2 regions of the Ilumatobacter coccineus YM16-304 genome follow, and region 2 is predicted to be linked to the other one. Evidence: predicted binding sites of a transcription regulator. Region 2 holds the regulator's gene; the other holds the start of a gene.
What was found. Region 2 encodes LexA, which represses DNA repair genes until DNA is damaged. Its sites were predicted from a motif close to CGAACNNNNGTTCG; they were not measured.
Positions count from the first base shown of each region.

Region 1: YM304_RS15790 (DUF222 domain-containing protein) is a predicted target of LexA. The motif match lies at 1,271-1,284, and genes of this name have one in related genera.

Region 1 is NC_020520.1:3,508,689-3,514,646, reverse strand. Features, by position in the region: gene YM304_RS15790 (DUF222 domain-containing protein) at 1-1,268, opposite strand, end outside; gene YM304_RS15785 (GNAT family N-acetyltransferase) at 1,510-2,055, opposite strand; gene YM304_RS15780 (enoyl-CoA hydratase/isomerase family protein) at 2,070-2,738, opposite strand; gene YM304_RS15775 (DUF3703 domain-containing protein) at 2,804-3,157, opposite strand; gene YM304_RS15770 (heavy metal translocating P-type ATPase) at 3,150-5,129, opposite strand; gene YM304_RS15765 (ArsR/SmtB family transcription factor) at 5,129-5,515, opposite strand; gene YM304_RS22810 (hypothetical protein) at 5,666-5,958, shown strand, end outside.
Region 2 is NC_020520.1:2,994,202-3,000,159, reverse strand. Features, by position in the region: gene dapF (diaminopimelate epimerase) at 1-445, shown strand, start outside; gene hflX (GTPase HflX) at 442-1,815, shown strand; gene YM304_RS13525 (aminotransferase class I/II-fold pyridoxal phosphate-dependent enzyme) at 1,812-2,921, shown strand; gene YM304_RS13520 (hypothetical protein) at 2,957-4,093, shown strand; gene lexA (transcriptional repressor LexA) at 4,190-4,819, opposite strand; gene YM304_RS13510 (LysM peptidoglycan-binding domain-containing protein) at 5,022-5,444, shown strand; gene nrdR (transcriptional regulator NrdR) at 5,562-5,958, shown strand, end outside.

The DNA.
Region 1 (5,958 bases), 510 kb from region 2:
ACGGGTTTGATGGTGCTGCCGTCGGGTCTGATGAGATAGATGCGTCCGTTGGCGGCGCGTCGAGTGCGGATGTGATTGGTGTGTTTCCAGCGGTCGTGAGCGCCGCAGAGCGGCATCGCGTTGCGTTGGTCGGTGGGACCGCCGTCGCTGGCCCATTCAGCGCGGTGGTCGATGTCGCACAGTTTGGCGGGGATGTCGCAGCCGCGGTGGGTGCACGTGGTGGCGAGGAGTTGTGCGGCGTCGCGGGCTTTGCCGGTGAAGAGTCGTTGGCTGCGGCCGAGGTCGATCGTGACGCGGTCGGCGTCGACGATCGCTCGGCGGACGCGCCCGGTGATCATGGCGGTGAGTGCATCGTCGGGGTGGATCGGGGTGTCGCCGATGGTGCAGTGTCGGTCGAGCAGGTTCTCGTGTGCTTCGTCGAATGTCGTGTCGTCGAGGCCGAGCAGGTTCGGTGTGTCGGTGAGACCGTGCGCTGCGAGTACTCGACCGGCGGTGACGTGGTCGATGACGATGTTGACGAGCGGCTCGGGAGCCTTTCCGTCGACGGGCGCGGTGACCGAGGCGAGAAAGATGTTGTGGAGGGCGTCGAACTTGCGCTGCTGCAGTGTGCGCGGCAACGGCATGGCGTGCGCGTTGTCGCCGTGTTCGGCGCGCCGGGCGGCGCAGTCGGCATGGAACTCGGCCTCCACCGCGGCATCGAAGATCGCTTTCATCTCGGCAGCGGCGAGTGGGGAGCCGCCGGAGGCGTGGACGTCGACGGATCCGTTGATGTCGGCCACCCAGGCGGTGCGTTCGTCTTCGTGGAAGCGTTGGGAGTCGAACGATCCGTCGGGGTCGGCCTGGGTGATGAAGTGGCCGATGACGGTGTCGAAGTCTCGGTACTCGAGGTGCTCGGCGTGATCGAGCAACTGCGGTTCGAATTCGGCGAAACGATCGCCAGCGACGGGGTGGGAGGCCGCCTTGGCGAGGAGGTCGACCTGCTCGCTCCCGACGCGACCGGCGAGGAGCGCCTCGCCGACGGTGGGGTGGAGGTTCATGGCATCGGCGCGCCTGCGGATCTTGTTGGCGGCCGACCCGGAGCAGTTGAGCTGACCCTTGAGGTAGGTGCGCATCGAGCGGTAGCCGTGGTCGCGGTAGCCGCCCCGAGCGGAGATGAGGGCGGTGACGGCAGAGATGCGGGCTTCGGCGCGCCGGCGATCGAGTTCGGCCTCGGCGAGTGCGGCATCGAGTTGCCGTGGCGAACACTCGGCCAGCTCCTCGATCAACAACTAGAACATGTGTACGATTCTACACCAACTCACCTGGCGGGCAACCGGTGTCATGCGGTGCGTGCCAGCGACTTCGACGGGTGCCGGTGGGCTGGTGCGAGCCGGCACTGGGGTGGCCTGGGCGTGGCGTTCGCGCGAGCTGGTCGGGGGCGGGGGAGCGGCGAGCGTTTGCTCGACGAAGCGCGCTCTGGGCCCGTCTTCGGGCTCCTGAGCGGCACGAAATTCTCGGAAGAATCTTCGGTCAGCGAGTCGTGTCGATCCAGTAGCGGCGTACGCCGCCGGTCTCCTCGGCTCCGGGTTCGAGCACGCCGCCGCTGGCTTCGATCGTCCTCGCCGACGCCAGGTTGTCGCGCTCGCACACGACCAGCACGCGTTCGAGGCCGATCGCCCTCGCCTCGTCGACCATCTCGCCGAGCGCCCACGTGGCGACCCCGCGTCCGCGGGCGGACGGCCGGATGCCGTATCCGATGTTGCCGCTGCGGTCGAGCATCTCGCCGACCCCGTAGCGCAGCATGATCCCGCCGAGCACGCGATCGTCCTCGACGATCCATCGGTACCGGCAGCGGATTCCTGGCGACGATGCTGCGTCGGTGGGTTCCGGGTCGTCGCTCAGTCGCTCGACCAGCGCTGCGAAGCCTGCCGGCGACTCGACGTCGTCGGTGGGTTGGAGTCCGAATCCGTCTTCGTGGAAGCCGGGCCCCCATTCTCGTCGCGCATCGAGCCACGCTGCGTGCAGCCGCGTGGTGGGTCGCACGAGGTCGAACGGGATGTGTCGGTCGATCTCCATGCGGTCGTTGCGCGTCAGGCCGGGGTGGTGCTGCGCGCAGCGATGGTGGGGAGGAGTTGACGCTTGATCAACGCCAGGTTCGGGCCTGCGGTCGATGCGAGGCTGCTCGCGAGTGCCGACGCGGTCGACGTCAGCTCGTCGAGCGGGGCCGTCGAGTCGACGATGCCGGCGGCGACGGCGTCGGCTCCGCCGTATCGATGGCCGGTCGAGAGGGCCTGACGAAGTGTGCGTGGCGCGAGTGCTGCGCTCGCCACGTCGAGCAGCGATTCGGTGAACGGCATGCCGAGGTGGACTTCGGGGAAGCAGACGAAGCCGCGGTCGGCGCGCATGACGGCGTGGTCGTGCGCGATGACGAGGAACGCTCCCATACCGAAGGCGTGGCCGTTGACCGCGGCCGCGGTCGGGACGCCGAGGAGCATGATCCGGCGCGGAATCTCGAGGACTCGCTCGACGTAGTCGGCGACATCGCCGGGGCTGAGCGTGGCCATGTACGGCACGTCGAGTCCGTTGGAGTAGTGCTTCGCCGACCCGGTGGTGACGAGGGCTCGCGGCCCTTCGGCAGCCGCGACCTGATCGAGGAGTTCGTGGATCGAGGCGACCCAGGCCTCACTGGTGACGTTCTCATCGTCGCCGAAGTCGAGCACGAACACATCGTCGTTGCGGGAGAGCGTGGGCGTCGTCATGCCGCGACAGTACGTGAGCCACCCGATCAGACCGAAAGCGTCAGCCGGTTCTGCCGTCCGGGCGGTCAGGTGGTTTGGTCGAGGAGGGCGCGGAGGTCGTCGGGGACCGGGGCGACCTGGGTGAGGGGAACGTCGGATCGGCCGGTGTTGCCCGACGGGTAGCGGCCGGCGAGTGAACCCGGGCCGGCGACGACGATGCGGACGACCTGGCCGACGGCCTCACGTCGGTCGCGTTGGCGGATCGCCGTGGCGAACATGGCGGCATGCACCCTCGTGTGCGGCCACGCCCACGGCTGTGATGCGATGTGCGCTCGCTCGAGATGCGGCCACGGATCGTCGGCCTCTCGTGCGGCGTCGAGTTCGGCGGCGATGACGTCGCGAACGAGTTGCGGCGTCGTGAGTCGGCGGAGGTCAGGCATGAACGGCTCGCTTGTCGCCGGCGGCGTGGTCGGCTGGTGTCGGCGTGAGAGCATGCCCGGCGGAGTGGCCGACGGCGATGCTCCCTCGTGCTCGGAGGGCGTTGAGGATCACGACGATCTCGGCGATCTCGTGCGTGGCGACCACCGCGCCGAGCCCGAGAAGACCGGTCGCCGCCACCGGGATCAAGACGGCGATGATCAGCCCCGACATCGCCAGGTTCTGCAACATGATCGAACGTGTCCGCCGAGCGTGCCGAAGCAGGTCGGGGAGGTGGGTGAGGCGATCGCCCATGATGGCGATGTCGGCCGCCTCGACCGCCACGTCGGTGCCTCCGACGCCCATCGCGATGCCGGCATCGGCGGTCGCGAGCCCCGGAGCGTCGTTGATGCCGTCGCCGACCATGGCGACCGTGCCCGTCGTCTGGAGTGCGACCACCGCCGCGGTCTTGTCGGCAGGGAGGAGGCCACCGCGAACGTCGTCGATGCCGGCGTCGCGACCGATCGCGGCCGCCGTCGCCGTGTTGTCGCCGCTGAGCATCACGACCCGCACGTCGAGGTCCGACCGCAACTGCTGCACGACGGCGGCAGCCTCGGGGCGGAGCTCGTCGCGGATCGCGATCGCGCCGATCGTGTGGCCGTCGCGCTCGACCACGACGACCGTCGCTCCGTCGCGCTGGAGTCGTTCGACGGCGTCGCCGAGGTGGTCGGTGTCGACGAAGCCCGGCTTGCCGACTCGAACGAGTGAGCCCTCGACGACGCCAGTGATGCCGTGACCGGCGATCGTCTGGACGTCGGCAGCGGACGGGATCGAGCCGCCGGCCGCAGCGACGATCGCCGCGGCCAGCGGGTGATCGCTGTTCGACTCGACAGCCGCTGCGAGCGTGCGCACGTCACGCTCGTCGGCGCCCGGCGCGGCGATCGTGTCGATCACGGTCGGCTGGTTGCGGGTGAGCGTGCCTGTCTTGTCGAGGGCCACGGTGTCGACCAGCGCGAGTGCCTCGAGCGCGGCGCCGCCCTTGACGACGAGTCCGGCCCGGGTGGCCGCACCGATCGAAGCGAAGACGGTGACGGGAACGGCGATGGCGAACGCACACGGCGACGCCGCGACCAGAACGACCAGTGCTCGCTGCACCCAGAGCCCGGGGTCGCCGAGCAGTGAGCCGATGATGGCGATCGCTGCGGCGACCACGAGGATGCCGGGCACGAGCGGCTTGGCGATCCGGTCGGCGAGTCGCTGCGAGCGCCCCTTGCGATCCTGTGCCTCCTCGACCGCGCGGACGATGCGGGCCAGAGTGCTGTCGGACGACGGGGCCGTGACCTCCACGTCGACGAGGCCGCCGCCGTTGACGCTGCCGGCCAACACCGCATCGCCCGGCTCGGCATCGACCGGGATCGACTCGCCGGTCACCGCCGACACGTCGAGTGTCGTGCGACCGGATCGGATCGTCCCGTCGGTGGCGATGCGCTCGCCGGCGCGCACCACCAGCACGTCGCCGATCCCGACCTCGTCGGTCGGCACCTCGATCTGGTCGTCGCCCCGGCGGATCGTGGCGGTGTCGGGTACGAGTTGCAGCACCGCTCGCAGACCGCGACGCGACTTGGTGATCGCCCACTCCTCGAGCGCCTCGGACACCGAGAACAGGAACGCGAGCGCCGCCGCTTCGCCGAGTTGACCGAGCAGGATCGCTCCGACACCAGCGATCGTCATGAGCAGCGCGACGCCCAAGCGCCCGCGCAGCAGGCCCGTCACGGCCCCCGGCGCAAACGTCGACCCGCCGGCGACGACCGCGACGACGAACGCCACGTCGGCGACCGCCGACCCGTCGCCGAACGCGCCACCGTGTTCGGCGAACATGCCGACCACCCAGGCCACCGCGGCAACGGCCGCGGCGATCATCTTCCAGCGGTCGGCGAGTCCCGCCACCTCGTCGTCGATGGAGGCCGGCTCGCCGCCGCAGCACGCATCGGCCATCAGCGATCGGCTCCCCGCGCTGGGGTCATGAGTGGGTTGTCGCAGAACTCGACGTCGGTTCCGGTGGCGACGAGCAGTGCCTCGGCGGCGGCGAGCAGCGAGCGGACCTCGGGGCGAGCGATCGAATAGAACACCTGTCGGCGGTCACCGGGGCGGTCGGTGACCAGGCCGCACCCACGTAGGCATGCCAGGTGGTTCGACACGTTCGACTGAGACGTGCCGACCGCGGCGACGATGTCGGTGACCCGAAGCTCTCCGTCGAGCAGCGCCGAGAGGATCGACAGGCGGGTGCGGTCGCTCAGCCCGTGGAACAGCCGGGCGGCCACGTCGAGATCCATCACGTCCAGATCCGTGTCGGGAGCCGTGCGGTGCAGCGTTGCGTCCATACTCGAACGATATCAGCGAACGCTGATGACATCATCGAACGGAGATCAGCAGTCTGTATCAGTAGTCAGCGGCTTGTCGCGCCGGCCTCGCCCCACCGACTATTGCGAATTCGACTCGCAATTTCGAGTGGATCGATCTATGGTGGCGACATGCCGCACGATCCAGCGACGCCCGTCGACGGCCGGCGAGCGCGCCGCGAACGCAGTCGCGCAGCGGTGATCGACGCGGTGTTCGCGCTGATCGATGACGGCAAGGTGCCTCCTGCGGTCGACCAGATCGCCGAGCGTTCCGGCGTCTCCGTCTCGTCGATCTTCCGCATGTTCGACGGCCTCGACGACATGCGGAGCCAGGCGTTCGTCGAGTTCGAAGCTCGCTACGGGCACCTGTTGGCCGTCGACTTCGACGAGGCGGCGGCGGTCGACGACCGCATCGATCGACTCGT
Region 2 (5,958 bases):
GATGGGCCCGGTCGCCCCGATCAGCGAACCAGCGGACTGGGAACTGCTGCAATGCCATCCCGACCGTCCGGTCGCCCACCTCAGCCTCGGCAACCCGCACTCGGTCGTCGGCGTCGACGAGGTCGCGCTGGTCGACCTCGCCGACCTCGGCAGCAAGGTGCCGCACGTCAACCTCGAGATCGTCGAACCGGGTCCCGAGACCAACGCCATCACGATGCGCGTTCACGAACGCGGAGCCGGCATCACCGAAGCGTGTGGCACCGGTGCGTGCGCCTCGGCGTACGCCGCCCGATCGTGGGGCCTGGTGTCGGCAGGCGATCCCGACACGGTGGTACACATGGACGGCGGGTCGGCCACGGTCGAGTTCGATTCGGCCGAACCGCCGAATGCGATCCTCACCGGACCGGCGACGTTCGTCGGAACCGTCGAGATCGAGCTCACGTGAGCACGCCGTACGAGGAGGCGCTGGCCGGGACGCTCATCGATCGGACGATCCGCGAGAAGATCGTGCTGGTCGCCGTGGCGCTCCCGGGCGACGACGAGGAGATGGTCGAAGCGAGCCTCGACGAACTCGCGCTGCTCGTCGACACCGCCGGTGCCGACGAGGTCGCCCGTGTCATCCAGAAGCGAGACGCACCCGATCACACCTGGTACATCGGCAAGGGCAAGGTCGACGAACTCAAGGAACTGTGCCTCGCGCTCGACGTCGACACGGTGGTGTTCGACAACGAACTCGCTCCGTCGCAGCAGTACAACCTCGAGAAATTGCTCGGTCGTACCGCACTCGACCGAACCGCCGTGATTCTCGACATCTTCGGTCAGAACGCCCACACCATGGAGGGCAAGGCCCAGGTGGAGTTGGCGTTGCTCCGGTACCGCCTGCCCCGACTGCGTCGCGGCAAGAACGCCAAGATGTCGCAGCAGCGCGGTGGCGTCGGCGCACGCTTCGGTGGCGGCGAGACGAAGATGGAAGTCGACCGTCGTCGGATCATGCGGCGGATCAACAAGCTCGAGAAGGACCTCAGCGCCCTCGCCGAGACCCGCGCCCTGCAGCGCCAGGGCCGACGTCGGTCGGGACTCGCGTCGGTGGCGATCGTCGGGTACACCAACGCCGGCAAGTCGACGCTGCTCAACCAGCTCACACAGTCGGGCGTGCTCACCGAAGATCGCCTGTTCGCCACGCTCGACCCGACCACGCGCCGCCTCGCGCTCCCCGGTGGTGAGCCCGTGCTCCTCACCGACACCGTCGGCTTCATCAGCCGCCTGCCCCACGGTTTGGTCGAATCGTTCAAGGGCACGCTCGAAGTCGCTGCGTTGGCCGACTACTTGGTCCATGTCGTCGACGTGACCGCTCCCGACCCCGAAGGCCAGATCGCCGCAGTGCACGAAGTGCTGCGCGAGATCGAAGCGTCGGCGGTTCCGGAGCTGCTGGTGTTCAACAAGGCCGATGCCGACCCGATCGCCGCGAAGGAACTCGTCGAGTCGCACCCCGGCTCGGTGGCGTTGAGCGCTCGCACCGGCGAGGGCGCCGACGTGTTCCTGCGGACGATCGGAGATCGGTTGCGATCGCTGAGCGTGGTGTACGAACTGGTCGTGCCGTACGACCGAGGTGACGTGCTCGCATCGATCCACCGCGAAGGTGAGGTCGTGTCGGTGGGCGACGGCGAGACCGAGTGGACCATCCGGGCTCGTCTCTCCGACGCGTCCGCCGGACGACTCGACGAGTTCGTCGTCGGAGACGATGCGCCTGCCGACGATCGGGCGAGCGCCGACACCGATCGGAGCGACGCCGAACCGAGCGAGGAGACCCTGTGACCACCGGATTCGTTCCGCCCCCGTATCCGTACGATCGGCTCAACGACCTGAAGGCACGCATCCTCGATCGGCACGAGTCGCTCGTCGACCTGTCGGTCGGCACCCCGTTCGATCCGCCACCGGCGGTGGTCATCGACGCGCTGTCGTCGAGCGGGACCGAACGCTCGTATCCGCCAAGTGTCGGCACGCCCGCCTTCCTGGCGTCGGCGGCGTCGTGGATGAATCGGCGCTTCGGGGTCGACATCGCCCCCGCACAGATCGGCGCCACGATCGGGTCGAAGGAGATGGTCGCGTCAGTGCCGCAGTTCCTGCATCTGCGCACGCCCGAACGTGACACCGTGTTGTACCCGGCGATCTCGTATCCGAGCTACGAGATGGGAGCGACTCTGGCCGGGCTGCGCGCCGTGCCGGTGCGATTCCGCAACGACGGCACACTCGACATCGACTCGATCGACCCGGACGACGCGCGTCGAGCACTCCTCTTGTGGATCAACAGCCCGGGCAATCCCACGGGCCAACTCGACGATCTCGAAGCCGCGGCACGCTGGGGTCGCGAGCACGACGTCCCCGTGTTCTCCGACGAGTGCTACGTCGAGTTCACCTGGACCGGCAACGGCCGCAGCATCCTCGAACACGGCACCGACGGCGTGGTCGCCGTGCACTCCCTGTCGAAGCGCTCGAACCTCGCCGGTGTGCGAACCGGCTTCTACGCCGGCGACGCCGACCTCGTCCACTACCTCCGCGAGGTCCGTAAGCACGCGGGCATGATGGTGCCCGGACCGGCGCAGGCTGCAGCGGTCGCCGCCTTGGACGACGACGAGCACGTCGACGTCCAGCGCGCTCGCTACCGGGCTCGCTTGGATCTGCTCGCCGAGGTGATCGGCGAATGGTCGGGCACGCCCGTGCCGCTGCCCGACGGCGCGTTCTATCTGTGGATCCCGGTCGACGACGGCTGGGCGTTCGCCGAACGCCTCGCCGATGCCGGCGGTGCGTTGGTGAGCCCGGGTGAGTTCTACGGAGCCGATGGGACGGGATTCGTCCGCGTGGCCGTGGTACAACCTGACGAACAGATCGAGTTGGTCGCCCAGCGCCTGCGGGCCGGCTGACCAGCGACACGACGACGACCACGAGCGGAGCAGTCATGGCGAGCGAGTCCGAACCGAAACGCACCAAGATGATCGTGCTGGGCGTAGCCCTCGTGGTCGTCGGGCTCGTCGCGGCGATCGCGCTGTGGACAGCGGGCGGCTCGCGACGGACCGACGCCGTCGCCAACCTGGCTCGCGCCCCCATCGGCTGCGACACGACGCTCGACTTCTCGGTGGCGGGGGAGTACCTCGTCTTCGTCGAATCGAAGGGCACGTTCGCCGAGGTGCGTGGCGACTGTGAGGCATCGGGGGACTACGAGCTCGGAGCGTCACGGCCACAGATCGACATCACGGTGCTCGACCCGGACGGGCGTCAGCTCGAACTCGACGACCGCAGCGACACCGTCACCTACTCGACGTCCGACTACGTGGGGCGCTCGGTGCTGGCACTCGAGGTGGACGAGCCCGGTGACCACGTGATGCGTGTGGAGGCCTCGAGCACGGCAGAGTTCGCCGTGGCCGTGGGTCGCGATCCCAACTCCGGGGTGGCGTTGTTGCGTGGCGCCGCCGTCGCCATCGGCCTGTTGGGCCTCGTCGTCGGGCTGTTGCTCGCCATGGTCGCCGGTCGAAAGCGTCAGCCCGCCGGACCGGGGTGGACCCCGGCACAGCCGCAACCGCAGGGTGCCTGGCCACAGGCCCATCCGCCGTACCAGCAGCCGACGCAGCCGCCCTACACGCAACCCACGCAACCGCCGTACGCGCAGCCGGGTCCGGGTCAGGGTGCGCCGCAGCCGCCCGCCGGACCGTCGCCGTACCACGCGCAGGGGACGCCACCCACGTACGGGGGGTACGGACAGCCGGGTCAGTACCCGTCGTCGACGCAACCGCACGACGATCGCCTGCCGCAACCTCCTCCGCCCAGTGCCGCCCCGATGTGGGCGAACCCGGCTCCGACGGTGCCGAACGCCAACCCGTTCGCGCCACCGGCGGGCCATCCGAGCGCGGCACCGACGGGTGGCGTCGGCCAGGTGCCCGGACAGCCGGGGTCGGGCAGCGGCGACGGCGAGACCGGGTGGCCGGGCGACGACACGCCCACCCCACCGAGAGGGGTCGAGGTCACGCAGGCAGACCCGTCGGCGGCGCCGACGGAGGTCGACCGTTGGAACACGAGTCGTCCGCCGACCTCGGACTGAGTTCGAGGCGTCGCCCCGTCCGATCGTGGGTGATGCCCGTCGATCGACCGTCGGGGCGCTCCCGAGCGCCGGCGCCGGGAGCGACGAGCGTCGAAATCAGTAGCGGCGCATGACGGTGACGACCTTGCCGTACACCTCGACTTCGTCGGCGCGGAACGTCATCGGTTCCATGCTCGAGTTGGCCGGGATCAGGGTGACGTCGGCGCCCGACCGTTCGTAGGTCTTGACGGTCGCCTCGCCGCCGGGGATACCGGCCACGACGATGTCGCCGTTGTTGGGGTGATCGACCTGCGATGCGACGACGAAGTCCTTGTCGAGGATGCCGAGTTCGATCATCGAGTCACCGCGCACGCGCAACATGAAGAGCTCGCCTTCGCCGGTGAAGTCGGCCGGGAGCGGCAACAGCTCTTCGACGTTCTCTTCCGCGAGCACGTCGGTGCCGGCCGCCACGTCGCCGACGAGTGGGACGTGACGGGTGGGGCGGCGTTCCATGACGGCGCCGCTGTTCGGGTCGTAGCGGACCTCGATCGCCCGCGGCTTGCTCGGGTCACGGCGCAGATACCCGAGTCGCTGCAGCGTGTTGAGGTGGCTGTGCACCGTGGAGGGGGACGTGAGGCCCACGGCCTCGCCGATCTCGCGCACCGACGGCGGGAAACCGCGCTCTCGCATCTGCTGTTCGATGAACGTCAGGATGTCGCGCTGGCGCTTGCTGATCTTTGGGGCCATACGAACACTCTAGGTATCGATCGGTGCGCAGTCAAACACCCGTACGACAAACGTGTGTTCGAAAAAGTTGTCCGAACGGGTTGACGCGGTGGCCGGGCCGTGGTTCACTGGCGCTTCTTCGATCGAACACACGTTGGGTGAACCGCTCCGAAGCGAACACTCGACGAACAGTCACAACGTCCGCTCTGTTGGGGAGAGAACCATGACCATCGCAACCGCCGCACCACGACACATCGACGGGTTCCGCATCGGCGCCTACCAGCGTCCCATCACGTCCGAACGTCGCCCGGCGGCCGCTCGGGCCGCAAGCGCATCGCCTCGTCCCAACTACGTCGCCCGGCGCCTCGTCGCCGTCGCGGTCACCCTGCTCACGATCGCCACGCTCGCCGTGGTGATCAGCGGTGTGCTGGCGAGCTTCGGAGGCGGTCCTGCCGCTGCCTCCGAAGTCTCGCCGGCGAACACCGAATCGGTCGTGCGCACTCACGTCGCCCGGTCGGGCGACACCATGTGGTCGATCGCGTCGACCTACCGTGGTGACATCGATCATGGCCGGTACCTCGATGCGTTGATCCGTGCCAACGGTGGCGTCGGCATCATCGCCGGTCAAGCCGTCCAACTGCCCTGATCAGCGCCCTGGCGAGATCTCGCCACGAACTCGCCGTCGGAGCGCTGTGGTCACGCCGAGGCACTCGTATGAGAGGTGTCGCTTCGGTCGACAACAGGTAGAGGTACGCTGGACGCCGTGCATTGCCCCGCCTGCCACGTCGATGACACGAAAGTCGTCGATTCCCGGCTGGCCGAGGAAGGCAGCGCGATCCGCCGCCGCCGGCAATGTGTCGGGTGTGCGCACCGCTTCACCACCTTCGAGCGCGTCGATCACGTTCCCCTCACGGTGATCAAGTCGACGGGCGACGTGCAGCCGTTCGATCGTGCCAAGGTCGTCGCCGGCCTGAGCGCCGCCACCAAGGGGCGCGGCGTCGACGACGAGGCGCTCGAACAGATGGCGACCCGGGTCGAAGACGCCGTGCGCCTGCGCGGGAGCGAGGTCACCACCAGTGATGTCGGGCTCACCGTCCTCGACGAACTCCGCTGCGTCGACGACGTGTCGTACCTGCGCTTCGCGAGCGTCTACAAGAACT